4 regions of the Ornithinibacillus liuyingii genome follow, and region 3 is predicted to be linked to each of the others. Evidence: riboswitches for the same ligand, from Rfam matches in the RefSeq annotation. Region 3 holds a riboswitch; each other region holds the start of a gene.
What was found. Region 3 has a riboswitch for lysine ahead of ACSKT4_RS15875 (Na+/H+ antiporter NhaC family protein). Riboswitches for the same ligand answer to the same signal wherever they lie in the genome.

Region 1 (3,219 bases), on a different contig from region 3:
TGAAGCAGTGTGTAAATCATGTCCACATGCATGCATCACACCGGGCACACGAGATTGAAAGGCAAGTCCGGTTTCTTCTTGAATTGGTAAGGCGTCAAAATCCGCACGTAACGCAATCGTTTTACCAGGTTTACCACCCTTTAACGTCCCAACGACACCTCTTCCACCGACCTCTGTTCTCACTTCGATTCCTAGACCTTCTAAATATGTCGCTATCTTTTTAGGCGTATTCACTTCCTGATGGGAAAGCTCTGGATACATATGAAAATCACGACGAAGCTTAACTAACTCTGGATAAATTTCTTCTAATCTGGTAAATATTGATTCTAGCATATTCTATTCCTCCGATGTCTTACTGGTTAACTCGTTTATAAATATGTTTTATATATTATACCCTTTTTGGTAGAATTCTGCGCTATTTCTCTCTATCCCTTAAAAGTGCATGATAAATGAAAAGGAATTATAGGGTAAGACAATGGTTGATTCATTGAACAAAGCCTTTATTCCAACCCATCACGAGTCACTGATGTACTAACAATACTTCCTTGTCACTATTTTCCAATATGTCCATGTAAGTTCTATCTCCCACGGACATATCACCCATTACTTGGTAACCTTAAAAATCCACCTACCATATAAATAAATGAGCCACCGTTACAAATATTGCCCCTAGAGCATATTGAATTAATACTAATGGTAGAATCCATTTCAACCATTTAATCCAAGGAATTTTCGCAAGAGCTAATGAAGCCATTAAAACACCAGCTGTCGGTGTGAAGACGTTCGAAATTCCATCACCATATTGGAACGCAAGTACTGCAGTTTGGCGACTAACCCCTAATAAATCACTAAGTGGAGCCATAATTGGCATGCTGATTGCTGCCTGTCCACTTCCAGAAGGAACAATAAAGTTTAATAGACTTTGTACGATGAACATACCAATTGCTGCAAGTGCTGTAGGTAAGTCTGCAACTAGATTAGAAACAAAATAAAGAATGGTATCAATTGTATTAGAATCTTGTAGGATTCTTAAAATACCATATGCGAAGCCAACAATTAATGCCCCTTGTACCATTTCTTCACAGCCTTTTACAAAGGCATTAGCAATCTCATTCATTCTAAATCTAGCAATAATCCCTACAACAATCCCCATGATGACAAATAATGCTGCGATTTCAGTAATATACCAGCCTTGTGTAATAACCCCTACAGCAAGTCCAACTAGTGTCAGCGCAAGAACAACTAAAATTGCTACCTGGCGCTTTGTTAGTCCTTGACTGCTTTGGTCATCAAGGCTAATATCACGTTTCTTATCTTCTTCATACATTAAACTGATAGTCGGATCCTTTCTTACTTTTCTTGCATAAATCATCACATAAGCAATAGCTACTGCAACAAAGATAAGCCAGAAAACAATACGGACTCCCATTCCAGAGAATGTAGGTAAGCCTGCAATTCCTTGGGCAACTCCTACAGTAAATGGATTCATAAACGCTGATCCAAACCCAGCATATACCCCAACTAATATCATTGCTGTACCTGTCATCGAGTCAAATCCCATACGTAATGCAAGTGGTACCGCAATTAAAATAAATGGAATAACTTCTTCCGCCATTCCCCAAGAACCACCGCAAATCGCTAAGAATAGCATAATAACCGGGATCAAGAAGATTTCTTTCCCATTTAGTTTTTTCGTAAGGGAACCAAATGCTGCTTCAATTGATTTCGTTGCAGCTAATATTCCAAAGGAACCACCAACGATAAAGATAAAGAATATAATCTCCGCTGCATCAACCATTCCCAGATGCAACGATTCAAATAACTGCATAAAGCCTGTTGGGGTAGATTCAATTGTTTGATAGGTTCCGTCAGCTACAATCGTACGACCGTTTTCATCTACTACACGCTCATATTGTCCTGCTGGAATTAAGTAGGTCGTAATAGCTGTAATAATCATTAAGCCAAATAAAATAATAAAGCTATGTGGAAATTCAAATTTTTTCCGTGTTTTTGGTGAGTTTTTGCTCATGATGCACATCCCTTTCTATAAATAACGTTTTTGGGTGTGCATAGAAAACTTGAGAGAGGTATGATTGAGGTCTTTTTGTTATGAGTAACGTTCCGCTAGCTGGGGTAAAGCAAACGAACAAGACTAAACAAAAAAGACAACGAATAGGAAAATAACCTACCATTGTCTTTACACAATACGTTATCCTCCATCCTGATCAGTAGTTCTCCATGCACTAAAATTGCATGACAGTATGCTTCTTATTCAGAAGACACACCAGCAATAATGAATTTGACCTTCATTACGCTTCGGCAAATAATCCTTTCAGGCAATCCTCATCGATGTCATACTCCGATTGCTTACTCTTATTACCCGCACCTCTACCTCATCGAATGACAAGGTTCAATATGAAATTGAAATATAGTTCACTATATTACCAGAATAAAGTGATTTGTCAAGCTTACTCATGAAATTTAACTAGATTTGGAATCCCATTCGCTTACACATACTAGCTAGTTGTCAACATTTCACTTATAATTTGGGTGCATTATTTGTCCTCAAGGTATTCTATCTATTCCTACCCAAACTTTTCTAGTGCCATCTTTTTTATTACTTTCCTCTATGGACTCCCTCATCCCGAAGCACCCACCAAAACGCCACCACAATCCCTGTAAGGAGCACAAGAAATGGCGCAATAAAGATTAGAAAAAAATCCATGCAAAGTCACCTCAATGTTCCTGTTTTGATTTTCCACTGACATACTCCTTATTAAACAAGAAGAGCCGAAGTATTAAATATAGTGATGGAATCAACAAAGCCAGCCCAGCAATAAATGCTATAATGAGCGCAATCGCCATAGCTTCATTCGTAAAACTGTCGTATAGTGTTAAATGTGGATACAACAAATACGGATAATGTGAAATACCATACCCATAGAAGGCAAATGCAAACTGCCCAAAGAGGAGAACAAACGCTACTCCATAATTCTTCCGTCTCCAAACAAGCCACACTGTTCCCACAAATAATACTCCTGAAATCAAAAACATCCACCCCAACCCCAGGAGACGCTCATAATGCTCTGGATTATGAAATCTAAGCTCATAAATAATTCCACCAGCAGTAATAATGGTTGGCAATGCCCAGATTAATGCATAGCGACGGAGTAAAGCGGTTGCGGGTTTGTCATTAGCTTTATTCGCATACCAGGTAAG
Region 2 (3,219 bases), on a different contig from region 3:
ATGCAGAGACAATGAACATAGCAATGAACTGGTTGTTTATTTCTGTTTCGGTATTCGTATTAACATTTGTCGGTGCGTGGGTTACAGAACGAATTGTAGAACCACGACTTGGCGCCTATAAAGGTGATCAAAAAGAAGAATTGGAAGGTCTTCAAGCAATTGAGAAAAAAGGTCTAATCTGGGCTAGTATTACAGTGGTAATCGGTATCGTACTTGCGATGTTGCTTGTAGTTCCACCAAACGCACCGATGCGCGGTTTAGAGGGCGATGCAATGGAACAAATAATTCGATCGCCATTTATGAGTTCATTAGTACCAATTATTGCTATACTATTTTTTATTCCTGGTATAACATATGGAATTGTTACCAAATCCATTCGAAGCGATAAGGATGTTGCTAGCCAAATGTCAGATACCATGGCATCTATGGGAACATTTATTGTTTTGGCATTTACAGCGGGACAGTTTGTAGCATACTTTAATGAAACAAATATCGGACTAGTTATAGGTGTTTATGGTGCGGATTTTCTAGGGAGTGTTAATTTAACTGGTATTCCGTTACTTATTCTATTTATTTTGATTACCGCATTTATTAATTTGTTTATCGGAAGTGCTTCTGCAAAATGGGCGATGATGGCACCGGTCTTTGTACCAATTATGATGCAGCTTGGGTATTCACCAGAGCTAACACAAATGGCATATCGTATTGCAGACTCTTCTACGAATATCATTTCACCATTGATGACTTATTTTGCAATAATTATCGCATTTGCACAGAAATATGATAAAAAAATGGGTATTGGTACGTTAATTTCCACAATGGTTCCATATTCTATATTCTTCCTATTTAGTTGGATGATTATGCTTATTGTCTGGATGCTGTTAGGACTACCACTTGGACCAGGTGGACCATTAGAATATCATCCTTAATAATTTTAGAAAAGCATTGCTTCAGAGGAGGCAATGCTTTTCTAGTAACAAAACTCTATGGAAAAGGAAGGGATATTGAGAAATAGGCTATTATCTAAAAATAGTTTGATAAACTTTTAAGCTATTGGTTTACAATTCGGCGAAATTTTCATATACTTACAATATTAATTGAATACTAATTGGATGAGGTGCGAATGTCATCAGTAACTTACTATGTAAATCTGCAAATTGTAGTAAGCGAAAGGGGCCTTTGCCGAAATAGAGTTCTGTTTGCAGACAGGTCTCTGTTGGATTGTATATTAAGAGTATGCAGTCTGTCATTATTCTTTGAATAATGGAGTGCTTCCACTTGTACATAGGACAGATCATGAAACAAGTCGGAATACTCGGCTTGTTTTTTTGTTGGGATAATACTATGCCCAATTTCTGACCCATCTTAGAGGTAGCAGCATCCGTAGAAAGAAGGAAGATTATGAAACGAAATGTACTTAAATTTGGCGGTACGAGTGTTAGTAGTCTGGAGAAAATTAAAGGTATAGCAGGCTACTTGAAGGACCGCGTGAGACAGGGAGAACAGCTAGTAGTAGTCGTTAGTGCAATGGGGAAAACAACTGATGAACTATTGGAACAGGTGAGTACGATTACCCAATCACCTAACGAACAGGATTTGGCTGTCCTCCTAACAACCGGTGAGCAGCAGACCATCTCCTATCTATCTATTATTTTAAATGATCTAGCGGTAAAATCTAAGCCTCTTACAGGTTACCAAGCTGGTATCGAAACAGTTGGCCATCATTTAAAGAGCAAGATTTCAAAAATTAATACAAAGCTTTTTGAACAACTCTTTGAAACATATGATGTTCTTATCGTCGCTGGTTTCCAAGGATTTAATACGGACAATGAAATTACTACACTTGGCCGTGGAGGATCTGATACGACAGCTGTAGCACTTGCAGCAGCAATTCAATGCCCATGCGAAATTTATACAGATGTGGCAGGGGTCTATAGTACCGACCCGCGAATCTATCCTAATGCTAAACGGCTACAAGTAGTTTCATATGAGGAAATGATGGAGATGAGTGCGCTTGGTTCAGGTGTTCTCGTATCCCGAAGCGTAGAAATAGCAAAGAATTTCAATATTCCTATTTATTTAGGTAAAACACTATCAGATGAGAAAGGAACTTGGGTTATGTCAACGGTAGAAATGATAGAGAAAAAAGCGGTCACAGGTGTTGCGATTGATCAGGATATGATTCATGTGACATTGAACTATCCTGAAAATGATATACACCTACTTGATAGAGTATTCATCCATTTGGAGCAAGAGGAAGTTAATGTCGATATGATCTCACAGATCACGAACAATGAAGGATTACAATTATCTTTTACGATGAAGGACACGGAAGAATATCAAATCCAGAAAATCTTCTCCCATCTAAAAGAAGACTATCCTGAACTCTATTTCAAAATAGAAAACCAATTTGCTAAAGTATCCGTTATTGGTTCAGGAATGCGTGACATGACGGGGGTTGCCTCCAAAGTCTTTCGTACATTAATTGAATCCGATATTCCATTTTATCAGGTTACGACATCTGAAATCAGCATTTCTTATGTTGTAGATATCGAAAATGGGGAAAAAGCAGTACAACTCTTGTGCAAAAGCTTTGAACTATAAGTTTCTGTATACATTTAATGATTAGGGTAAGTGGTTGTGAAAACAACTGCTTACCTAAAATTTGTTGATCTAACCTTACAAATAAGCTACTTCTTAGCAGAAGCGAATATAACATTTGAACAATTGTATAATTTTTCCATTGCGGGATTATAACCTAAAATGGCTATCTCCATTAACTTAATAAAAAAACTATATGTTAAATGTTGGAGAAAAGCAGGTTGTACCTTAAATGTACAACTGAAGATAGTTACTAAAGAGGAAATTCTATACTTGTTGTTATACTTTTTTTGTCTTAGAGAATGTCTTTGAAGATTATTGTACGAAATAATTGGTGGTATGGATAATTCTAAATCATTTGTTTGATCTTTATAAAGTTAAGTTGTGAATTTGGGTGTAGTCCACTCTCAAATAAATAGGGGTTGGGAAAGTTACCAATTTTTTGACTGAAATTTGGTATATATTTTGTTGGTTTTTGTCAAAAAAACTGTTCACTTTCCCAATACAAAGTTTTAGGTCTTCCATGTTACAATGGATATAGTTGGAAATTAATAACATGACGCATAAGGCATAATATAATTTGGTCTGAATACCCTTTCTCGAAATATGATAACATAT
Region 3 (3,219 bases):
TTTTTAAATTTTTTGTTTATTGAAAATTTGGGAATTTATGGATGAAAAAAGAGTTTAACTCTACCGTAAATAACACTACAAGAGGCCGGGACAAAGAATTTATCTTAAAGGAAAAACCGAATGATGAGCAAGGACCCCGCTCCAGAAATATACTTGCGGTTGCTTCCAGTACAGGGGCGACATCTGCTCGATAGAAACATCACAGCGTCTACCTTGCCGCCGGGCGGCTGCCTTAGCCTCCTCGTGCTACTTCTTTAGAGGTCTCAACCTTGCCCTATCCTGCCGCAGGAGTCTACGTATATTTCCGGAGCTAGTATCGCGTATCATTCGGTTTTACATTTAATTCTTTTCGTTATGTCCCAGGATTATGTGTCATTATAAAAGATAGTGTTAAACTCTAGATTATTTCTCGATTACATTATAATTACTGCTTCTTATTAAGTGTATGAACGATTAATCCTATTAGAATAATGATAACAATCGTAGCTAATAGTCCTACTAAAAGACTACCTGTTACCCCAATTAAGATATAACCGATAATGGAAGCGACCGCTACAATACATGCATATGGTAGTTGCGTAATCACGTGATCAATATGATTAGCGCCTGCTCCAGTTGAAGAAAGAACCGTTGTATCCGATATTGGTGAAACATGATCTCCAAATACTGCCCCAGCCAGCACTGCAGCTAATGATGGGATAATTAACTCCGTATCTGCAATGGCCATGACATTAGCGGCGATTGGCAGCATAATTCCGAATGTTCCCCAAGAAGTACCAGTGGACAACGCCATCAGACCTGAAATAACAAAGAAAATGACTGGTAAAATACTAGGACTAATACTAGCATTTTCGGCTACAGTTGCTAGAAATTCACCTGTTTCTAAAGTTGAAATAATCGAACCAATCATCCACGCTAATAATAGAATATAGATAGCTGGAAGCATTGCTTTAATCCCTTCGACTAATACAATCCCCGTCTTCGCCTCTTGTTTTCCCTGACCTAGATATAATAGACATGCAACGAGTACTGCAGCAATTCCACCAATAAATAAGGAGAAGTTAACATTCGTATTCTCAAAAATAGAAAGTAATGTGACCGTATCACCACTTCCTCTTGCTCCAGTTATTATCATGGAGCTTATCGTCGTAACTAATAAAACAATGATCGGAATTAATAAATGATAGACACTTCCCTTTTCACTTGGCTTGAATGCATTCGTTAAATCTCCTGGAACAGTTTTACCTTTAGGAATAACTTCACCAGTTGTTATGGCATGATTTTCGTGCTTTTTCATGGGTCCAATATTTAAGTTAAAGAAGGCCGTTATAAAGACAAGTAATAATGCACCAATTGCATAAAGATTATATGGAATCATTCTTATGAAAGCCTCTAATGGCTGTAATCCTGTCATCACTACTAATCCACCAACAACACCAATTAGATAAGCTCCCCAGCTAGAAATCGGTGATATAACTGTGATGGGTGCTGAAGTTGAATCGATATAATATGCTAGTTTTGCTCGAGAAATATTATGTCTATCTGTTAAAGGTCTTGCAATCTGTCCTACAGCTAAGGCATTAAAATAATCATCGATAAATATAATAATACCTAAAATCGGAGCCATAAGCTGTGCGCCTCTTCGTGTCTTAATTCTAGCCATCATCCAATTACCAAAGGCTCTACTGCCTCCTGATGCTTGTAGTAAAGCAGTCATCATTCCTAATAAGAGTAAGAATCCTATTAACTGAAGACCACCAGTATTAAGTGCTCCATCCGAGATGACTATCCCATAAAAAGCACTCCAGATTTCCTTTATACTACCCCACACATGAAAATCGTGAATCAATAATGCTCCTACTGCAATTCCTACTCCTAATGATATTAGTACCTTTCTAGTTAATAAAACTAAAACAAGCATGATAATTGCGGGAATAAGAGAATAAATTGTTCCTTCCATATTACTACCTCCATTGATGTAATTAGTATGTGCTGTGTGACCATGGAGATACGCTTGACAAAATTTCTTTTTCTACACAAAAAAGCAATGATAGAAAATAACCTATCATTGCTTATGCATATACGTTATCCTCCATTTCGATCTGTAGTTCTCCATGCCCATTTCCAGCATGACAGTGTGCCTCTTATTCAAAGACACCCCAGCAATAATAAGTTCGACCCTTATTACGCTTCGGCAAACGAGCCTTTCATCAATAATCATCGTTGTCATTCTCCTATTGATTACTCATCTTGTTCGCACCTCTACCTCACCGATCTGATAAGGTTTATTATGAAATTATGAATATACTATACTATGATTTTATTCATCTTGCAAGTCTTCTTTCGGAACTGCGATAGATGGATTCCCACTTGTACCTCCAAAAAATTCTGGTACTTCTCCCATTACTAAGTTTTTGTCAATCAATATTCTAGTACTTACTTTTGTCACTTCCGTTGTAAATGGTATAACAATTTGGACATCTGCCTCTACCTGAACATAGAGTGAAACAAAGACATTATTAATCCCTAACTGTTCTTTTTCCTCTATTAATTCTGTCTCAACACTACCTACTAGCTCTAAGTTAACCGGTAACCTTGGACCTAGATTAGCTAAAATAGAATTCCCAGTTGCTTGGCCGATTGGTATTTCGATAACAGTTGGATCACGATCAACTAGTTCTTCCACCGTGTTCCCATACACGTCTGGTTCTCCAAGAGGGTCGCTATATTGGGGAGGAGTTCCTCGATTCATACTATGAAAAAACTCTTCCACACGGTCTGTTGCAGCTCGATTGATCTTATTAACAACAGAGGAATCCCAACCGACTATCGAAATATAACCAGCCTCATTTTTTTCTGTTATAGCCACATCTTCAAACGTATATTCTTCAGCAAACTTTACAGCTGAGTTAATTCCTCTAGTAGCAAATTCCCTTGTTTTTGTCTCTGCAACTTCCATGATGGTCGGGGTTATCTTCTTATCAATAAATTCTAAGCTAAAATACGTTATCACAATAACTAATATAAATGAAACCATTAATATATATCGCGATGGAGGTGTTGTTCTTCCACCTTTAAAACCGATTCGATGCCTTCTCATAAAAATACCTCCTCAGTACAAATCTATGCTTGTTCTAAGGAGGGTAGGACAAAAATTTTAGACCAGGTTACATTTGGTAATCATAACATTCAGTAGCTTCGATAAATCAATCGTGTAAG
Region 4 (3,219 bases), on a different contig from region 3:
AAATTAGCCTTCTAGCGTTAGACTAGAAGGCTTTTAACATTATTATTTGGGTTTGTTCTTAAATATGAATATTACCTTTGGAATTGAATGGGATTTATCCGGTGATGATGAGTTTTACGGTATAATTTTAGTGTGGTTGAGACAAATCGTTTTAATTCCAATTTTATATAAAGGGAGGAACAATCCCTCGCCACTTTAACGTGATAAACCACTAATCACTGTTCTTCACTAGGTTACTATTCCCCCTTATTCCCTTGCACCTTCGTAATGCCAATTCCACTAAAGATATAAATCAAAGCAAAGATTATTCCAAGATAAGTCATCGGAGCATAAAGGAAGAATTCTCCAGTTGATACTTGTAGTGTTTCCGCTACAAATGCTCCTGTAACGCCCCACGGAATGAGTGGGGCTAGAGCGGTTCCGGTATCCTCCATCGTACGAGACCAGTTTTTACGATGTAGACCAAATTTGTCATATAGTGGACTAATAATTGGACCGATGACAGCATATGTCACATAGTAACTTCCTGTAATGGTGAATAGAATACCGTGTAGAGCTAAACTAGAGCTCATCATAGCCTTACCACTTTTAGCTAATGCGACAATTTTGTCTAGTAGAATTTGAACCACTCCGGCTGATTTTAATGGGGATCCAAATACCGCAGCACTAATAAGCAAAGCAACGGTACCCAACATACTCGACATTCCGCCTCGTTGTACAATCTCATCCACGATTGGTATGTTTGTTGCTTGAGAATACCCATTATTTAATGCTGAAAACACTTCCAAAACATCTCTTCCTTGGAAAATAACCGCCAATACACAACCAGCAATAATACCTACACCGAATACAGGAAGTGTTGGCTTTTTAAAATAAATTAAGAGTAAGACAAGTAGTGGTGGAATAATTAATATCGGGTTGAGATTAAAATTCTTGCTCAACGTGGATAGAATCAAATTCACATTCTCACTATTCTCGATTTGCCCACCGAATTGGTAGCCTAGAATCAAATAAAGGACTAATGAGATAAGATAACCTGGAATCGTTGTCCAGAGCATATGTTTAATATGGTCAACAAGCTTCACCCCAGCCATGGTTGGTGCCATAATCGTGGTGTCAGATAAGGGAGAGAGTTTATCTCCAAAGAAAGCCCCAACGACAATAGCTCCAGCCGTGTAATGTACGGGAATACCAAGTCCAAGCGACACACCCATTAAGGCAACCCCTACTGTACCAATGGTTCCCCAGGAAGTTCCTGCCATAATAGACATAAACGAACAGACAAGTGCAGTAATAATTAAGAAAAAGGACGGGTCAATGCTTACCAAGCCATAATAGACAATTAATGGAATGGTTCCAGACAGCATCCAAGCACCGATTAGCATCCCAACAGCTAGCAAAATCAAAATAGCTGGAAGCATCGATTTAATTGTTTCAATTAAGTCTTCTTCTATCTTTTCCCAGGATATTCCCCAGATAAGTGATAAGGTGATCACGACTACCCCAGCTGTAATGAGTGTAATAGTGGTAGGGGTTCCAAGATATATGATGCCGCCTAAAACGACAGTAAATGATAACACAAGCAGTAGAATCGCTTTCCAAGTTGATAGTTTCATAGTTTTTTCTCCTTTTTTATGAACTTGCTTTGTAACGATGTATGTAGCCTTTTATAATTCGCACAGTAAATCAAGTGCGCTTTTGTCGACTATTCTCGTTGAGCTAGTTTATTCATTTACCTTACCTCCAATGCCTAAAAAGTAGCCTGTCTTAAAAATGGAGATAGAAAAAAAGACACAAAAAAACAATGATAGAAAATAACCTATCATTGTTTCCAATATGGCATCTTCCATTCGATCAGTAGTTCTCCATGCAGACCTGCATGACAGTATGCCTCTTATTCAAAGACATCCCAGCAATAATAAGATTGACCCTTATTACGCTTCGGCGAGCATTCCTTTCCACAATCATCATCGATGTCATACTCCGATTGATTACTCATAATGTTCGCGCCTCTACCTCACCGACCTGGTAAGGTATTATTAAATTTTTCAACAAATTATACTATACTAGATAATTTGGTATGTTTGCAAGTATTTGGAATCATCAGGGTATTGGATTGTATGCAAGCAGGAGTATGTTAGCATTCTACTATATTGGTAGCTGGTAGGGCTTGTTTTACAACTCCAATTCAATTCGTATAATTGCAATTAGATGTACACCTCTATCTAACATACCTGAAACCAAATCCATCCAACATCCGTATATAAACTAAAGGAGTTGCTTTTTATGAAAAAACTGATCGTTACGATCATTTTCCTATTTACCTTTTTCATTTTTGTAGAGCCAGCATTTGCCGAAGTGGATTATGTTATTAAGGATGTTCAGATAGATGCCTATTTAATGGAAAGCGGGGATGTTGCGGTAAAAGAAAGGTTCACGTATGATTTTGAAGGTGAATTTAATGGTATTACTCGCACGATAATTCCGAAGAAAGGTACCGCTATTGAAGATTTTGTAGCAAGTGAAGCTGGATCGCCATTGAAGGTAGAAAAAGAGGATAGCGAATATAAAATCTATCGAAAAGGTAATGAAGAAACGGTAACGATAGAACTCGGTTATACGATTATGAATGGGGTAGAGGTGTATCAGGATGTTGCCCAGTTCTACTGGCCATTTTTTGATAGTAGTAATGAATCGGTATATGAGAACATGACGATTTATGTACATCCACCTGCTAGGGCGGTTCAGGTTACGGCTTATGGTTATGATGAAGCATATGATACAGCAGAAGTAACAGCGGATGGTGGTGCCGTATTTTCATTAGGTTATGTGGAAGATGGGAAGAATGGGGACATTCAAGTAGTATATGATGAGACACTTTTTGGTGCTGCTCCATTAACCAGTGAAAAAATGATGAAAGATTCGATTCTGGAACAAATAGCAGATAATGAAGCTAAGCTAGCCGCGTTCCAGGATAGGAAAGCATGGTTAAATCGTATCGCTCCTTATATAGTTGGTGGCTTTGGACTATTTCTTGTTCTATTGCTCTTCGTCAGCATACGGCAAAAAATGGAGCTAAAACATGATGTGCAACGCCGTATAAAAGAGGAGTTAACGATACCTAAGCTTAACATGAGCATACCAGCAACAATCTATTATACTAATTCATTCACACCGAAAGACCAGTTACTAACGTCATCTTTATTAGAATTAGTTCGG

Region 1: another riboswitch for lysine. It lies ahead of ACSKT4_RS17335 (YfcC family protein); the one in region 3 lies ahead of ACSKT4_RS15875 (Na+/H+ antiporter NhaC family protein).
Region 2: another riboswitch for lysine. It lies ahead of ACSKT4_RS06275 (aspartate kinase); the one in region 3 lies ahead of ACSKT4_RS15875 (Na+/H+ antiporter NhaC family protein).
Region 4: another riboswitch for lysine. It lies ahead of nhaC (Na+/H+ antiporter NhaC); the one in region 3 lies ahead of ACSKT4_RS15875 (Na+/H+ antiporter NhaC family protein).

The regions. Positions count from the first base shown of each region.
Region 1 covers NZ_JBPWOS010000015.1:8,042-11,260, reverse strand. The annotation lists gene ACSKT4_RS17340 (M20 metallopeptidase family protein) at 1-333, opposite strand, end outside; gene ACSKT4_RS17335 (YfcC family protein) at 629-2,029, opposite strand; lysine riboswitch at 2,222-2,399, opposite strand; gene cydS (cytochrome bd oxidase small subunit CydS family protein) at 2,618-2,725, opposite strand; gene ACSKT4_RS17325 (cytochrome d ubiquinol oxidase subunit II) at 2,737-3,219, opposite strand, start outside.
Region 2 covers NZ_JBPWOS010000004.1:15,205-18,423, forward strand. The annotation lists gene ACSKT4_RS06270 (AbgT family transporter) at 1-929, shown strand, start outside; lysine riboswitch at 1,105-1,282, shown strand; gene ACSKT4_RS06275 (aspartate kinase) at 1,402-2,604, shown strand.
Region 3 covers NZ_JBPWOS010000012.1:75,940-79,158, reverse strand. The annotation lists gene ACSKT4_RS15880 (hypothetical protein) at 42-194, shown strand; gene ACSKT4_RS15875 (Na+/H+ antiporter NhaC family protein) at 425-1,960, opposite strand; lysine riboswitch at 2,098-2,273, opposite strand; gene yunB (sporulation protein YunB) at 2,321-3,100, opposite strand; gene ACSKT4_RS15865 (HD-GYP domain-containing protein) at 3,158-3,219, opposite strand, start outside.
Region 4 covers NZ_JBPWOS010000009.1:172,182-175,400, forward strand. The annotation lists gene nhaC (Na+/H+ antiporter NhaC) at 237-1,616, opposite strand; lysine riboswitch at 1,851-2,023, opposite strand; gene ACSKT4_RS13645 (DUF2207 domain-containing protein) at 2,287-3,219, shown strand, end outside.